DNA from 3 places in the Cupriavidus malaysiensis genome. Region 3 is predicted to be linked to each of the others. Evidence: predicted binding sites of a transcription regulator. Region 3 holds the regulator's gene; each other region holds the start of a gene.
The links. Region 3 encodes FliA, which starts transcription of late flagellar genes. Its sites were predicted from a motif close to CTAAAGTTTNNNNNNNNNNNGCCGNTA; they were not measured.
Positions count from the first base shown of each region.

Region 1: fliD (flagellar filament capping protein FliD) is a predicted target of FliA. The motif match lies at 3,377-3,403, and genes of this name have one in related genera.
Region 2: BKK80_RS31795 (flagellin N-terminal helical domain-containing protein) is a predicted target of FliA. The motif match lies at 3,000-3,026, and genes of this name have one in related genera.

Region 1 covers NZ_CP017755.1:1,151,072-1,156,799, reverse strand. Annotated here, with positions in the region: gene BKK80_RS24770 (M20 aminoacylase family protein) at 1-595, shown strand, start outside; gene BKK80_RS24765 (L-serine ammonia-lyase) at 616-1,998, shown strand; gene BKK80_RS24760 (haloacid dehalogenase type II) at 2,033-2,761, opposite strand; gene BKK80_RS24755 (lysozyme inhibitor LprI family protein) at 2,930-3,283, shown strand; gene fliD (flagellar filament capping protein FliD) at 3,667-5,133, shown strand; gene gdhA (NADP-specific glutamate dehydrogenase) at 5,233-5,728, opposite strand, start outside.
Region 2 covers NZ_CP017755.1:2,798,204-2,803,931, reverse strand. Annotated here, with positions in the region: gene fliD (flagellar filament capping protein FliD) at 1-1,040, opposite strand, end outside; gene BKK80_RS31795 (flagellin N-terminal helical domain-containing protein) at 1,165-2,901, opposite strand; gene BKK80_RS31790 (RNA chaperone Hfq) at 3,084-3,413, opposite strand; gene BKK80_RS37855 (methyl-accepting chemotaxis protein) at 4,334-5,728, shown strand, end outside.
Region 3 covers NZ_CP017755.1:869,020-874,747, reverse strand. Annotated here, with positions in the region: gene flgM (flagellar biosynthesis anti-sigma factor FlgM) at 39-335, shown strand; gene BKK80_RS23640 (flagella synthesis protein FlgN) at 405-863, shown strand; gene BKK80_RS23635 (flagellar protein FlhE) at 1,107-1,568, opposite strand; gene BKK80_RS23630 (RNA polymerase sigma factor FliA) at 1,568-2,284, opposite strand; gene BKK80_RS23625 (MinD/ParA family ATP-binding protein) at 2,405-3,238, opposite strand; gene flhF (flagellar biosynthesis protein FlhF) at 3,243-5,603, opposite strand; gene flhA (flagellar biosynthesis protein FlhA) at 5,614-5,728, opposite strand, start outside.

The DNA of each region.
Region 1 (5,728 bases), 280 kb from region 3:
CAAGGGCTCGCACGGCGCCCAGCCGCACCACGGCATCGACCCCGTGGTGGTCTCGGCCCAGCTGGTGATGGCGCTGCAGACCATCGCCAGCCGCCGCACCGACGCCAACGACGCGGTGGTGGTCAGCATCACGCAGATCCACGGCGGCGACACCTGGAACGTGATTCCCGAATCCGTGGTGCTGCGCGGCACCACGCGCTCGCTCGACCCGGCCGTGCGCGAGCGCACCCAGCAGGCCATGCAGCAGATCTGCACCGGCGTGGCGCTGACGCACGGCGCACGCATCGCGCTGGATTTCCGCCCCGGCTACCCGGGCGTGGTCAACACGCCGGAGGAGACCGCGGCGGCGGTCGCCGCGGCGGCCAGCCTGGTCGGTACCGGCAACGTCAAGACCGACGTCAAGCCGGCCATGGGCTCGGAGGACTTCGCCTTCATGCTGGAGCAGCGCCCTGGCGCGTATATCGGCATCGGCGCCGGCGAAGGGCCCGACGATCCGCCGTTGCACAACCCCTACTACGACTTCAACGACCGCATCCTGCCGCTGGGCGCCGCCTACTGGGCCAGGCTGGTCGAGCGGCAGCTGCCGCTGGCCTGAAGCCGGATCCTCCTCAAGCCATGTTCCTGTCCGTCTTCGACATCTTCAAGATCGGCATCGGCCCGTCCAGCTCGCACACGGTGGGACCGATGCGCGCCGCCCTGCTGTTCGCGCGCGCCTTGCACGCGCAGGACCTGCTGCCCGCGGTGGCGCGGCTGCAGGTGGACCTGTACGGCTCGCTGGGCGCGACCGGGCGCGGGCACGCCACCGATACCGGCGTGCTGCTCGGCCTGATGGGCGAGGCGCCGGAGACGGTCGATCCCGACGCCGTGGCCACGCGCGTGGCGGCGGTGCGCCACGACGGCAGCCTGCCCCTGCTCGGCACGCACCGGATTGCCTTCGACGTCCGCCGCGACCTCGCCTTCCGCGGCGAGCGCGTGCTGCCCGCACACCCCAACGCGATGCGCCTGGCCGCCTTCGACGCCGGCGGCACGGCACTGCGCGAGGCCGAGTACTACTCGGTCGGCGGCGGCTTCGTCATCGAGCAGGGCGCCGCGCCAGGCGGTGCAGACGCGCGGCCCGTGCCGCCCTGCGTGTTCCACAGCGGCGATGAACTGATCGCGCTGGCGCTGGCACGCCGCCGCAGCATCGCCGCCCTGATGCTGGCGCGCGAATGCGCCTGGCAGCCGGCGGCCAAGGTGCGCGAAGGGCTGCGGGAGATCTGGCAGGTCATGCAGGCATGCGTGCAGCGCGGCCTCGGCCTGCGCGGCGCGGCACCGCAGACCCTGCCCGGCGCGCTGCGCATGCGGCGCCGCGCCCCCGAGCTCTACCGCGCGCTGGCGCAGGGCGGCGCCGCCGGCGCCGATCCGATGGCGGCGCTCGACTGGGTCAATGCCTGGGCCATGGCGGTCAACGAGGAGAACGCCGCCGGCGGGCGCGTGGTCACGGCGCCGACCAACGGCGCGGCCGGCATCGTGCCGGCGGTCCTGCACTACTACATGCGCTTCGTGCCAGGGGCCGACGAGGAAGGCATGGTGGACTTCCTGCTGACCGCCGCGGCCATCGGCATCCTCTACAAGACCAATGCGTCCATCTCCGGGGCCGAGGTCGGCTGCCAGGGCGAGGTCGGCGTGGCCTGCTCGATGGCGGCCGCGGGGCTGGCGGCCGCCCAGGGCGGCACGCCGCAGCAGGTGGAGAATGCCGCCGAGATCGGTATGGAACACAACCTGGGCCTGACCTGCGATCCGGTCGGCGGCATGGTGCAGATCCCCTGCGTCGAGCGCAACGCCATGGGCGCGGTCAAGGCCATCAACGCGGCGCGCATGGCGCTGCGCGGCGACGGCAGCCACTACGTCTCGCTCGACACCGTGATCCGTACCATGAAGCAGACCGGCGAGGACATGAAGGCCATCTACAAGGAAACCTCGCTCGGCGGCCTGGCCGTCAACGTGGTCGAGTGCTGACGGCGGGCGCCCGCGCGCTCCCGGCGCGGCGCGCTCAGCAACCGAAGCGCTGCGCCAGCTCGCCGAAGTCCGCCGCGACCACGTCCCAGTCCTGCTCGGCGGCCAGGTCGGTGGACTGGGCCGGGCCATGCTCGCGCGGACGCGCCACGAAGGCCGTGGACAGGCCGCAGGCGCGTGCCGCGGCGAGATCGCCGTTGTGCGCGGCGACCAGGCACAGTTCGGCCGGCGCCAGTCCCAGGATCTCCGCGGTCTGCAGGTAGACCGCCGGCGAAGGCTTGTAGTCGCGCACCACCTCGGCGCCGAGGATGGCGTCCCAGGGCAGGCCGGCGCGTTTGGCGATGTCCACCATCAGGCGGATGTTGCCGTTCGACAGCGGCGCGATGATGAAGCGCTGCTTGAGCCGTTGCAGGCCCTCGCGGCTGTCCGGCCACGGATCGAGGCGGTGCCAGGCCAGGTTGAGCGCATCGAGCTCCGCGCCCGGGATGCGCGCCACGTCGGCGCCGAGGCCGGCCAGCGCACGCACCAGGTTCTCCCGGTGCAGCACATCGAGCCGCACGAAACCGCGCCGGCCGCTGCGCACCTCGGCCATCGCCGGCACATATTCGCGCCGCCAGGCGTCGGCGAAGGCCTCCGGCTCCACCGCGAGTCCGTGCCGCGCGAGGAAGGGCGCGGCCTCGCGGGCCACGCAGGTCCGCCAGTCGACGACCGTGCCGAACACATCGAACACCAGTGCGCGCACCGTCTGGCTGAGATCGCCTGCCATGCTTGTTCTCCTGTTGTGGTGGAAGAGGGTCCGATGCGGGCCGCGATGCCCGCAGGCTTGCGCGGATCATACCCGTGCGCGGCGAAACGCGCCGGCGCGGCCCGGACGTGTATCCTCTCGCTCCGGACCTTCGCCGCGACGCCGCCGGACATTTTCGATGCCGATCCGATGCCACCTCTGACCCGCCCGAGCGCCGCCCTGGGCCTCTCCACCCTCGCCACCCTCGCCACCCTCGCGGCCCTCGCCAGCCCGGGCACGGCGCGCGCCGCCGAGCCGGACTGCGCGGCACCCGGCACGCCGGCCGCGCGGCTGATCTGCGAGCACGCGCTATTGGCCATGGGCAATGGCCGCATCCGCGCCCAGCAGCAGCGCCTGCTGCAGGCCGGCGCGATCCGCCAGGCGGAGATCGACGCCTTCCTCGCGCGGCGCGATGCCTGTACCACGGTGGCCTGCCTGGACACGCTGTTCTCGCAATGGAACCAGCGGGCGGCACGGCTGCGCGCAGACCGGCGCGCGCCCTGAGGCTCCCGCCACCAGGACCGCCGCCGGTCCCCCGCCCCCTTCTGAATCGCCCCGGTCGCCCGCCATGGCACCGGAATCCCCCTCATTTCTCCGCTAAAGATCGCCAGGCCCCGTCCGATAATGCAGGATGGAGACAGATGAAGTCTCTCCGCATGTCATACATTCCCCCGCCTGGCGGGAAGGAAGCGCCCGCGCGGCGGCCGGCCTGGAGCCGGCACCGCGATCGGTCCGGGCGCTCGCAACGGGGGAAGGCCGGGCTCCGCCAATGAACGCGCAAGCCGGCCGCCGGTGCCAGTCACCGGCGTGCCGCCATTGCCGCACGGCGTCCGGTCCTGGCGTGCCGGCTACACAGTGAAGAACTCAAAATTCGAAGGGTAACGCCGATGGCATCCATCACCTCTCTGGGCGTCGGGTCGGGTCTCGACCTGAACACACTGCTCACCAAGCTGTCCGCGGCGGAAAGCAAGCCGCTCGATCTGTTGAAGAACAAGCAGGCCGCCTACCAGGCCAAGGTATCGGCCTACGGCAACGTCAAAAGCATGCTGGCCGCCTTCCAGGCGTCCGCCAAGAAGCTGGCGGACACGGCCACCTTCAGCGTGACCAAGGCCTCGGTCGGCTCGACGGAGATCCTGGGCGCGGCCACCGCATCCAATGCGACGCCGGGCAGCTACACCGTGAACGTCAAGAGCCTGGCCCAGGCCCAGTCGCTGGTCGCCGCCGGCCAGGCCAGCCAGACCCGGGCCATCGGCACCGGCACCCTGGTGTTCGACTTCGGCTCGGTCAGCGGCTACGACGAGGACCCTGCTTCGCCGACCTACGGCACCTACGTCAATCCCGCCTTCAGCGCCACCGCGGACGCCACCAAGAAAGTCACCATCGACAGCAGCAACAACACGCTGCAGGGCATCCGCGACGCCATCAACAAGGCCGGCATCGGCGTCACCGCCAGCATCGCCAACGACGGCAGCAACACGCCCTACCGCATCGTGCTGACCTCGGACAAGACGGGGGCGGCGACGACCATGCGCATCAGCGCCAGCTCGCCCGAACTGCAGGGCCTGCTCGGCTACGATCCGGAGCAGGCCAACCAGCCCAGCGGGGTCAGGGAAACCGTGCGCGGCACCAACGCCAACCTGACCATCAACGGCATGGCGGTCACCAGCGCCAGCAACACCGTCGCCGACGCCGCGCAGGGCGTGACGCTGACGCTCAACAAGGTGGGTACCACCAGCCTGAGCGTCACGCGCGACCTCGACAACGTCAAGTCGGCCGTGCAGGCCTTCGTCAGCGCCTTCAACAACCTGCACAACATGGCAGGCAAGCTGACTGCCGTCGACAGCACCACCAAGACGGGTTCGGTGCTGACCGGCGACGGCGTGCTGCGCGGCATCCAGACCAAGCTGCGCAACATCCTCAACGCCTCGGCGGGCAGCGCTGCGGGCGGCATCAGCAACCTGGCACAGATCGGCCTCTCGTTCCAGAAGGACGGCTCGCTCGCCATCGACGACACCAAGCTGAGCAAGGCGCTCAAGGACAATGTCAGCGGCGTCACGCGCCTGTTCGTCGGCGAGGGCAAGGCCGATGGCTATGCCAAGCAGATCAGCACGGCGATCGACGACCTCAACGGCGACAAGGGCGCGCTCAAGCTCGCCACCGACGGCCTGGACAAGTCGCTGAAGGACCTGCAGAAGGACTACACCAAGACGCAGGACAACATCAATGCCAACATGGAGCGCTATCGCGCGCAGTTCGCCAAGCTGGACCTGGTGGTGCAGCGGATGAACCAGACCAGCAGCTACCTGACGCAGCAGTTCAACGCCATCAACAACACCAATAACAACAAGAACTGAGCGGGACGGCCGTCGATCGCGGCCGGCAACGAAGAAGGGGCGCCCGCGGGCGCCCCTTCTTACCTTGGCGCGCGCGGGCCGGCCGCGCGCCGCCCGGCGTCAGATCACGCCTTGCGCCAGCATGGCGTCGGCCACCTTGACGAAGCCGGCGATATTGGCGCCCTCGACGTAGTTGATGTAGCCGCCGTCCTTCTGGCCGTGGTGGATGCAGTTCTGGTGGATATCCTTCATGATCGCGTGCAGCTTCTCGTCGACCTCGGCATGGTGCCAGGACAGCCGCATCGCGTTCTGCGACATCTCCAGCCCGGAGGTGGCCACGCCGCCGGCGTTGCTGGCCTTGCCCGGTGCATAGAGGATGCGCGCCTCCAGGAAACGGTCGACCGCCTCCAGCGTGGACGGCATGTTCGCGCCCTCGGCCACGCAGAACACGCCGTTGGCCAGCAGGCGCTCGGCGTCGGCGCCGTTCAACTCGTTCTGCGTCGCGCACGGCAGCGCCACGTCGGCCGGCACGTGCCAGGGCGTGCGCTCCGCCTCGAAGCGCAGTCCGTGGCGCGCGGCGAAGTCGCTCAGGCGGCCGCGCTCTTCGTTCTTGAAG
Region 2 (5,728 bases), 1.5 Mb from region 3:
AGCGTGGAGTCGCCGGTCAGCGGCTGGGCCGTCTTGGTGCTGGCGTCATAGGCCGACAGGCTGGTGATGGTGCTCTGCAGGTTGTTGTAGGCGGTGACGAAGGACTGCACGCCGGTTTCGATCGTCTTGGTGTCCTGCTTCACCGCCACGGTCGACGCGCCGGTCTGCGACAGCGACAAGGTCACGCCCTGGATGGCATCGGTGACGCTGTTGCTGGCGCTCTGGATCGCGATGTTGTTGACCGTCATCTTCGCGTTCTGCCCGGCCACCACCTGCTGCATGTTCTGCGCGCTGCCCCCGGTGGGGTCATAGCCGAGCAGGGACGACAGCGAGGCGCCGCTGCCGGACTCGTTGCTCGTCGTGATCTGCATGCTGCTGTTGGCGCCGGTCGCGTTCGAAGTCAGCACCAGGCGGTAGGGCGTGCCCGAGCCGTCGTTGATGATGCTGGCGGTGACGCCGGCGTTGGCCTTGTTGATGGCACCGGCGATGCCCTGCAGCGTGTTGTTGCTGCTGTCGATCGTGATGTCGACGCCGCTCGATCCCGATTTGGCGGCGAAGGTCGTGCCATTGCCGTAGACGCCGTTGCTGAGCGTGTTGTTCGGATCGGAGATGGTGCCCAGGTTGATGTGGATGGTGCCGGTCATGGTGCTGGCCGTCTGGCTGGCCTGGCCGGTACTGACCAGCGACTGGGATTGCGCGAGCTGCGTCACGTTGACCGCATAGCTGCCTGCCACCGCGCTCGTGCTGGAGGTCGCGCCCACCGTGCCGGCATTGCTGGAGGTGGCAGTGGTGGAATTGAAGAAGCTCGGCTTGGAGAGCTGCTGCGCCGTGGTCTGGAAGGCGGTCAGCATGCTCTGCAGCTGGCCATAGGCGGACAGCTTGGTCTGGTAGGCCGTCTCCTGGTTCTTGATCTGCGTCAGCGGCGTCTGCGCGGCCGTGGTCAGCTGGGTCAGCAGGGTGCTCAGGTCCAGGCCGGAGCCGACCCCGAGTGACGTGATCAGGGGGCTGGAGCTGCTGGAGGTCGAGGAGGTGGTCGTCATGGGGTGTTCCTGGCTTGGCCGAACCCATCAGGAAAGGAAGGACTTTCGCAGGGCCGGAGCCCTGCGGAAATGCTCCCGCGCGGGGCCGGACTGGCGTCCGGCCCCGCGCTGGCGGGGCTTCAGCTTACTGCAGCAGCTTCAGCACGCTTTGCGACGACTGGTTCGCCTGGGCCAGCACCGAGGTACCGGCTTGTTGCAGGATGTTGGAACGGGTCATCGCCGACACTTCCGTCGCGTAGTTGGCATCCTGGATGTTCGAACGGGCCGAGCTCATGTTGGTGATGCTGGTACCCAGGTTCGTCAGGGCCGAGGACAGGCGGTTCTGCACCGCGCCCAGGCTCGAAGCCAGCTTGTCGACGGCGGCCAGGGCCTTGTCGATGGCGGTCAGCGGGTCGGCCGTCGAAGCGCCGGTGGACGACTGAGCGGCGGTGGTGAAGGCGTTGGTCGAAGCATCCACGTAGGCGGTCTGGCCGACCTTGGCGTTGATGTTCGGATCGTTTGCCGCAACCGTGCTGGCGTTGTTGGCAGCGACGCTCACCTTGCCCGTGGTCGAGTCGACCAGGTAGTTGGTGGTGTAGCTGGCGGTGTTGGTCAGGCCGCCGTTAGCGTCGATGTACTGGGAGGTCGCGCCGTTGGCGCCGTCGGTCTTGCCGCTGGCGCCGTCGATCTTGACCGTGGTGCTCAGGCCGCTGGTCTTGCCCAGGGTGACCGTGGTGGCATTGCCCGAGCCGCCGGCCAGGATGGCCGCTTGCACGTCGCTGCTCGTCGCGGTGGCGGTGTTGTTCAGGCCGTTGGCGCCATCCGAGCTGTAGGTGGTGCCGTTGATCGAGATGGTTGCCTTACCGGCAGCGGCGCCCGACGCGGCGGTGAAGGTCGATGCCAGCGTGGCCTGGGCGTACGAACCGGTCGTGTTGTTGGTGGTCAGGTTGCCCGAGCCGTCGTCGTACAGCGTGGTGGTGCCGTCGGCGGCGGTCAGCTTGCCCGAGCTGTCGACCTTGAACTGCACGGTCGCGCCGGTCTGGTTGGTGTACGTGCCGGTGGCCTGGCCGAAGGCCGGCTTCTGCGAGTTGGCCAGCGCGGCAACGTTACCCGAGGTGGTGTTGACCGTGTAGCTGAAGTTGCCGGCGCTTGCGTTGTAGGTGTAGGTGTTGCCGCCTGCCACTGCAACGGTGTCGCCATCCTTCAGGTTCGACAGCACTTGTGCCGAGGTCGCGAACACGTTCTTGGTGGTGACCTGGTACAGGTTCTTGTTGTTGGCGTCCTGAACGGCGGTGCCGGCGGCGACGGCGTTCTGCAGGTCGGTCTGGCTGGCGGCGGCGTTCTGCTGGCCGGCCACGCTGAAGCCCGTCAGGTTCAGGGTCTTGGTGCTGGTTTCCTGCAGGCCGATCGAGATGGTCTGGCCGTCGTTGGCACCGACCTGGATGCTGACTGCGCTGGCCTTGGACGACAGCACGGCGATGCCGTTGAACTGGGTCTGTTGCGAGGTGCGGTCGATTTCTTGCAGGCGCTGGGTGATTTCGTCCTGGATCGATTGCAGGTCCGAAGCCGAGTTCGTGCCGTTCTGCGCTTGCACCGTCAGTTGGCGGATACGTTGCAGGTTGTCGGTGATCGAGCTCAGGGCGCCACCGGTGGTCTGGGCCAGCGAGATGCCGTCGTTGGCGTTCTGCTGCGCTTGCGTCATGCCGTTGATGTTCGACGTCATGCGGTCGGCGATGGCCATGCCGGCGGCGTCATCGCTGGCGCTGTTGATGCGCAGGCCCGACGACAGGCGCTGGATCGCAGTGCTCAGGTTCGACTGCGACGCGTTCAGGTTGTTCTGAGTCATCAGAGACAACACGTTGGTATTGATGACCATTGACATGGTGGGCTCCTATTTCCAGTGATATATGCACATTCCGGCGGGTGCCGTAACGTTGGCCACCTGCGTTGCAGGATCAGTGGTGCCTCCGTTGCAAGGGTTATCGACAGGGCGGGAAGAAGATTTAGAGTGATCTTCGCGTCGAATCTGCAAGCGGGGCATTCCGGAGCCCGGCGGGCAGGGAACTAGCCCCGCCGGCGGCCGCGTGGAATGAAGAGATCGACGAACTCGGGCGAGTTGATGGCCTCGTCCCGGTGGGCATCGAAGGGAGAGTTGGCGGCGGCGGCCGGCATCACCCAGGAAATGGCGTGCTTGTATACCACCTGCGGCTGCTGGTCTTGTACATGCTTGCCCAGCAGTAGCACGTAGTCGTCCATGCGCAGCACCAGGCCCTGCAGGCGGACGCCGTTGGAGAGATGGACGACGACCGGCGAGTGCGTACCGTAGTGCGCGGTGTAATGGAGCGACTGCAGTTTTCGCTTGCTGCGGGTTGGCCTGGTTACCTTCTTGTGCACGGCTTCTCCGGAAGAGCCCGAACGGGTCCTGGCGGCTGACTACGCTTCGGGGATCGGTTCCAGGCTTCGCTGCGGGCGAGAGCAGGGCGGAAACCGCGGCAACCCGATGGCGGCGAGGGATGAAACATTCGCTCTCGGTGCCGGCGCAAGGGCCGCAGGGGCTGACCGTCTCGGCGCGCATCGGGCAGGGTCCGTTGCGGGACGCTGGGCTGCCCTGCGGCTGGGGCCGAGAGGTGTCGCCAGGAGAGAAGGGGAACACTTCAGCCGGCGAGAGTAACAAAGTTTTTCGGAGATTGACTCAGTCCTCACTCTCGTCATTTAGAGGTTTACCTCTAAAACGCAGCGTGAGAACCGTGAAATGTTATCTGCTGGTATCTTCCGGTGCCGGGCTGCCGGTTCGGGCGCATGACTCCCGGACCACGTCGCTGCAAGGCTTGGCGGCCGGGAGGGGGCGTCTTCTTTGCGCTGGCAAGAGGTGCGCGTCATCCTTCCGTTCACAAAAAAGTGGCAGAAGCTACACCTGCGCCATCCGGGGTTTCCCTGATGGAAGCAGGATTTACACCTCATGTAAGCGCGTTTATATTCACAGCAGAGCCGTTCGGCTCTTGGCAGTCCTCGAAAGCCTACGAGCACCCCGCGCGTGGGCTTCTTTTTTTGGCCCGCTGCATGGATACATCGCGGCCGGAGCCGCGATGTCCTGCTTCCGGCGTTGTCCGGGGTACCTCATCTGTATTAGACGCGCCGCGCTGTCCTGCCCATTGGCGGAACAGGCGGCGCTTTCCCCCTCTATTCGTTTTTCCGCTCAAGGTGGCGCATGGCGCGGCCGTTAGCGCCGCTTGCGTCAGCGTCTGCCTTGCGGGGCCATGCCGGCGCGTGTGCGTTCATAACGTAGAGACCGAGGATTGAGGAGGATTGAGCAGATGCGTTTGCGCAATGTCGGCATCGGCTTCCGCTTGTCGGGGGCTTTCGCGCTGGTGGCGGTACTGCTGGTGGCGGTCGCGCTGGTCGGGGCGTTTTCCCTGCATGCGCTGAATGTGTCCATGCACCAGACTGTCGAGCAGCGCTTGTTCAAGGTGCTGGACCTGGACCGGGTCAAGGAGTCGGCGCTGACCATCGGGGTGATGGTGCGCGATGCCACGCTGAGCGAGGATCCCACGGCGGTGGAGCGCAATGGTAATCAGATCGATGTCCTGCGCCAGCAGATGTCCGCCACGCTGGACGAGCTCGATCGCGTGCTCAATGCCAGCGGCAGGCCGGAGGTGCAGGAACGCATGCGTGCCTTGAAGTCGGCGCGTGACACTTACAACGGCCAGCTCGACATGGTGCTGAGGCAGTTGCGCTCCGGCGAGTTCGCCGGGGCGCGGGCATCGCTGGTGGCGACGCTGCCGGCTGCCCAGGCACCCTACTTCGAGCAGCTCAACGGACTCGCCGCGACCGGCCGCGAACTGGCCGTGAGCGCCTTGCGGGATGCCGATACCAGCTATGCGACCGCGCGCAACCTGCTGGCCGGCCTGACGCTGGTGGCGGTGCTGCTGGCGGTGGTGGCCGGGGTCGCCATCACGCGTTCCATCACCGCGGCCGCGCGCGAGGCGCTGGCGGCCGCCGAGGCGCTGGCCCAGGGGCGGCTGAACCATTCCGTCACCCGGCACGGGCGCGACGAACTGGGCCGCATGCTGGAGGCGCTGAATCGTGCCTTCGGCCAATTGTCGGCGCTGGCGCGCGGAGTGCAGGGCGCCTCGGCCTCGATCGGTGCCGCCACTGACGAGATCTCGCGCGGCAATACCGACCTGTCCCAGCGCACCGAGGAGCAGGCCGCCTCGCTGCAGCAGACTGCCGCCTCGATGGAGCAGTTGACCTCCACCGTGCGGCAGAACGCCGACCACGCCAACCAGGCCAACCAGCTGGCCGTCGGCGCGTCGGCGGTGGCGGACGCCGGCGGGCAGGCGGTACGCGCGGTGGTGCAGACCATGCAGAGCATCTCGCAATCCTCGGCGCGCGTGACCGAGATCATCGGCGTGATCGAGGGCATCGCCTTCCAGACCAACATCCTGGCGCTGAACGCCGCGGTCGAGGCCGCGCGCGCCGGCGAGCAGGGCCGCGGCTTCGCCGTGGTGGCATCCGAAGTCCGCAGCCTGGCGCAGCGCTCCGCGGCCGCGGCCAAGGAGATCGGCGAGCTGATCACGGCATCGGGGCGCCAGGTGGACGACGGTGCGCGCCAGGTCGAGCATGCCGGCCGCACCATGGACGAGATCGTGGCGTCGGTGCGCCGCGTGACCGACATCATGGGCGAGATCTCGGCCGCCACCCAGGAGCAG
Region 3 (5,728 bases):
GCGTCCGATATGCATGTGGAACCCAGCAAGGAACAGTCGTGAAGATCAATCAGTCCACTTCGTCCAGGACCGGCGCCCCCGCCGAAGGCACGGCGCGCGCCACCACGGCCCCCGCTCCCGCCCCGGCCACGGCAGCCGAGGTGCAGACCAGCCCCCTGAGCGCCCAGGTCCGCCAGATCGGCGCCAGCCTGAGCCAGGATAGCGACAACGACATCGACACGGCCCGCGTGGAGGAAATCCGCCAGGCCATCGTCGAAGGCCGGATCAAGATCGATCCGAGCAAGATTGCCGACGGTCTGCTCGCCACGCTGCGCGAGCTGAACCAGGGCCAGTAAACGGTCCGCGGCAGGAACCCAGCAGCGAGCCGAGAGCGAACGGCATAGAGCGCCGCGCGTGGAGAAACCATGAGCCTGCCCCTGATCCAGATCCTGCATCGCGAAACCGAAGCCGTGAAGGCATTCGCCGAGGCCCTGGCCGACGAACGCGAAGTGATGAAGAGCGGCGACGCGCAGGCGCTCGGCGCGGTGCTGGACCGCAAGACGGCGCTGGCCTCCGCGCTGGCCGAGCTGGGCGCCGCGCGCGAAGCGCAGATGGCCGCCGCCGGCTTGCGCGCCGGCCCGAACGGCATGCTGGTCGGCCTGCGCATCGACCCCGCCGTGCATCAGGCCTGGCGCACCCTGCGCCTGGCCGCGCTCGGCGCGCACCAGGCAAGCACGCTGAATTCGGCGGTCATCGCCGCCCATCTCGAACACACGCGCGCGGCCATCCAGGTACTGCGCCAGCGCGGCATCGATGCCGGCCTCTACGGCCGCGACGGCCGCACCCAGAACGCGGCATCCGGCCTGAGCCTGGCGCGCGGCTGAGGCCACTGCGGCGGCTGGGACTGACGCGCGCTCGCAGCGCCCCGCTCCGGCTGGTGACATGGCCGCGCGACGATGGTCGCGCGATCGCCCCTCGCTACCGCGCCGTCCGGCGCCGCCATCCTCTTCCTTGAACTGAACTGCGCTGAACCGAGCCGGATCGGCCGAGGACGGCGTCGCGGGTGTCGCCGCAGCGGCGGCGGAACATCGCCGCCGGCCGCAGCGGCGGCGGACCGCTCTCGACGATCAGCGATAGTCGACGATGACCTGGTTGGCGCGCCCCTGCAGCACGGGCGCCAGCGCGCCACGCCCGGGGGCCAGGAAAGCAAAGGTGAAATCCTGTGCGGCGGCATCGCCGCGGAATGCCTCGGTGTGGCCTTGCGCCGCCGGCAACAGCACGCATCGGCTGCCATTGCACAGGTAGACCTGGAGATCATGCGGCGGCACGCCGCTGAAGGTGTACTGCCAGCGCACGGATGTCACCTTGCCGGTCGCCAGCGCCGGCATGGCGCCGGGCCGCAGCGCAGGCGACAGTATGCGCATCCCGCGCACGGACAGCATCGGCCCCTGCACCACGCTCTGCCAGGCATGACCGGGACCTCCTTCGTCCGCCCGGACCGGCGGGACGGCGGTCGCCAGGCCGAGTGCGGCGACGCCCGTCGCAACGCATGCCTGCACGCGCGGCGCGGCGCGGCCGGGCCCTCGCATCAGAGCAGTCCCCGCAGCTGGCCACGCAGGCGCGCGATGGCCTGGCCGCGGATCTGGCAGACGCGCGACTCGGTCACGTCCAGCACGGCGCCGATCTCGCGCAGGTTCAGCTCCTGGTCGTAGCACAGCGACAGCACCAGCTTCTCCCGCTCGGGCAGGCGCTCGATGGCGCGGATCAGCGCTTCGCGCATGCCGCTCTCCATCAGCACCATCAGCGGGTCGCTGTCTTCGTTGACGCCGAGGTGGCGCTCGAGGAAATCCTCTTCGCCGGAGCGCTCGAAGTCCTCGTAATGCAGAAGCTGGCAGCCGTGCACTTCGTTGAGCAGCAGCTGGTACTCCGGCAACGGCATCTCGAGATGCTCGGCCACTTCGGAATCGAGGGGCGTGCGGCCAAGCTTCTGCTCCAGGCTGCGTATGGCCCGCTCGATGCGGCGGGTGAACTGGCGCAGGCTGCGCGACTGCCAGTCGTTGGCGCGCACCTCGTCGAGCATGGCGCCGCGGATGCGCTGGCTGGCATAGGTCTCGAAGCGCGCGCCGTGCGTGTCTTCGTAGCGCTTGGCCGCGTCCAGCAGGCCGATCATGCCGGCCTGGATCAGGTCGTCGAGCTGCACGCTGGCCGGCAGCTTGGCCGCCAGTTGCAAGGCGATGCGGCGCACCAGCGATGCGTGTGCCTTGACCAGATCCGTCTGTTCGAGCTTTCCCTGAACGGTGTACATGGTGGGACTCTCGTGGCTTCTAGAGCGCAGCGCCGGCCGCGCGCGTACCGTGCAGGGACCGGGGCCCGATGGCTTGGGCCCGGTCGATGGCCTGGGGGAACGATACGTGCGGCATCGGCGTCAATGAATGCGTGGGCTGGTCGGAGGCGTCGCCGAGGCGACGCCGGGGAAGGTGGTGGACGCGGCGCGCATGGGCCACGCGCCGATGCTGCTGGCGATGCGGCGCAAGGCCATCGTCGCCGGTGCGGCGGGGTAGGCATCGACCACGCCGCGACCCAGCTGCTCGCTCTGCCTGACCAGCGGATCGAGCGGCAGATAGCCGGCCCACGAGGCCTCGATGCCGAGATACTGGCTGGCGGTGCGGGCCAGGTTGCCGGCCACCGCGCCGGCGATGCCCTCGCCCGCCGCCGCATTGACGACGAGCTGGAAATGGCGGATGGCGTAGCGGTGATGCAGTTGCTTGATGCGCGCGTAGGCCGCGGTGATCGAGGCCGCCTCGGGGCGCATCACCACCAGCAGGTTGTGCGCGGCGCCGGCCAGCGCCGACAGCGTCCCCTGGCCGTCGGCGCGGGCATCGGCCAGCACGGTGCGGAAGGCGCCGAAGGTGCCCGGCAGGCCACCGCCGGCCGGGCCGGCAGCGCCCGCGGGCAGCACGGCGACACCGCTGGGCCCGGCGGCACCGAGCGCCTGGTCGAGCGTCGCCTGTGCGGCCAGCACCTGGGCCAGCGTGCCGCGCGGCGCGGCTCCGGCCAGGTGCGCGGCGCGCGCGCCCGGGGCATCCTCGTCGACCAGCAGGACGCGCTCGCCCTGCATGGCCAGCGCGCTGGCCAGTCCGAGCGCGACCGTCGTGGCGCCGGCCCCCGGCTCGCTGGCTACCACGGCGATGTGCCGTGTGGCGCGCGGCGCCAGCAGGCGCCGCAGCCCCTCGGCCTGATCGGTTGCCAGAGTGTGCACAGACCTACTCTCCTACGGATTCCAGTTGTTGCTCGGCAGCGGACGTATCCGCACGGACCGGGTCCGCCGCAGCGGCACGGTTTGCGCGCACGGGATAGCCCTCCAGCACGTCCAGCAGCGCCAGCAGGCGCGCCAGGCCTTCGACCAGCGCCTGGCCCGGCGCCGCTTGCGCGGCCTTGCCCGCGGCGCGGCCGGCCAGGCGCGAGAGGAAGCCGGCCGCCACGGCGCCCGGCTCGCATTCGAGACGCAGGGCGGTCAGGCCGGCCTGCAGCGCCATCAGCGCGGCGCGGCATTGCGCCTCGTCCGCGGCCGGCACGGCGCCGCGGGCAAGATGGTCGAGCGCGTGGCGCAGCGTGCGGAAGCGTGCCTCGGCGGCCAGTGCCCAGCGCGCCCACTGCGCCAGCCGCGCGGATTCATCGGCCAGGGCGGGGTCGCACAGCAGATAGCTGGTGTCCAGCAGGCGGCCGCTGTCGCGCTCCACCAGGCGGGAAACCAGCAGGCAGGCATCGGTGCCGCCGTCGGCATTGCCGCGGCCGGCACGGCGCTGCAGCGGACCGTCGGGCACCCGCACCGGCACCTGGGCCAGCCATTGCACGGCATCGCAGCCCTGCTCATGGAGTTCGCCCACGGCATGGAAGGTCAGCGTTTCGGCCAGGGCCTCGACCTTCCAGGCCGTGCCTCCGCTGAGCATGCGCGCGCCCTTGCGGGCCCGCGCCAGCCAGCGTTCGCCGCCTTGCTGCCAGCGCGCCAGCACGGCCGGAGCCGGCAGCGCATCGACCATGTTGACGACCGTACGCGTGGCCGCCAGCGCGGCGCGCAGCGTGGCGGCCTCGGTTTCGCCGCTGCCGTTGCGTGCACCGCTCACGGCGGCGGCCAGCGGGAAGCCGTCGCGATCCGACAGCCACAGGGTCGTCTGAACATGGTGCGGGGCCCGGCGCCCGCCAGCCGCGAACTGGGCGGTGGCGGACAGCGCCAGCACATGGCGATCGCAGCCGCGACCGAGGTCGCGGCAGGCAGCTTCGCGCACCTGCTGCGCGACGCTGCGCAGCGATGCGGCGTCGTCGTCGCGCTGCTGCCACAGCGCGCGCAGCAGCGGAAAACCCTGCGTACCGGCATCGAGCTCGGCCACGCAGGCACCGACCGCATCGGCACTGTCGCTCAGCGAGCGCAGCATGTCCTCGGCGGCGGGACCGCGCTGCGCCTCGGCATCCTCGAGGGCACCGGCCTGGCGGCGGGCCACGTCCGCATCGGCGAAGACCGAGCCGCGGCGGGGCGTCAGGAAGGCGCGCTCGACCAGGGCCGGCGCCTGCGCCAGCTCCAGGTGCTCAGGCACGCGCTGGCCGGTGGAGGCGTAGAACACCGGCAGGCGGTGGCGGATGACGACGTCGAGCACCGATCCCAGGTGCGTGGCTTCGTCCAGCTTGGTGATGATGCAGCCGTCCAGGCCGCAGCCGGGCTCACCGCCGAGACCGGCGTCCTGCCGGTAGGCGTGCACCACCTCGTTGAGCGTATCGCCGTGGCTGGCGCCATTGAGCAGCAGCACGCGCTGCACCGGTGCCTGCACGCCGGCCAGCATGGCGATCTGTTCGGACAGGTTGCGGTCACGCTGGCTCATGCCGACCGTGTCGACGATGACCAGGTGCTTGTCGGCCAGCGCGTTCAGCGCAAAGCGCAGGTCGGCCGCATCCTTCACCGCGTGCACGGGCACGCCGAGGATGTCGCCATAGATGCGCAGCTGCTCGTGCGCGCCGATACGGAAGCTGTCGGTGGTCAGCAGCGCCAGCCGCTCCGGACCGTGCTTGAGCACGAAGCGCGCGGCGAGCTTGGCGGTGGTGGTGGTCTTGCCGACGCCGGTCGGCCCGATCAGCGCGAGCACGCCGCCCTGGGCGAAGAGTGCCTCCTCATCGGCCAGCACCTGCACCTTGCGCGCCAGCTCCTGGCGGATCCAGGCCATCGCCGACTGGCGGTCGTGACCGACCGGCAGGTGCGCCAGCAGCGTGCGCGCGAGCTGCCCCGAGAAGCCCGCGCCGGCCAGCCAGGTGAAGAGCGACTCGCGCAGCGGGTCGCCCGTCGCCACCGGCACGTTGCCCATGCCGGCGAACTGGCGCTCGATCAGCGCGCGCATCGACTTGAGCTCGCCGCGCAGCTCGCCCATCTCGGCCTCGTCGTCGCGCGCCGGTGCGGGCGGCACATAGAGCTGGGCGCTGCTGGAGATGGCGCCGACATCGGTGTCGCGCATGGCGACGATCTCGACGCCGCCATCGACGGTCCGGTTGGACAGCACCACCGCGTCAGGCCCCATCGCCTCGCGCACGCGCCGCAGGGCCTCGCGGCCATTGGCCGCCACGAATTTCGCTACGCTCATCGCGCCTTCCTCATGCTGCACCGCCGATCACGGCGGTGATCCTGATGTTTCGGTTGTCGGGGACCTCGGCATGCGACAGCACCTTGAGCTGCGGCAGCGTACGCCGGAGGAAACGAGCCAGCAGC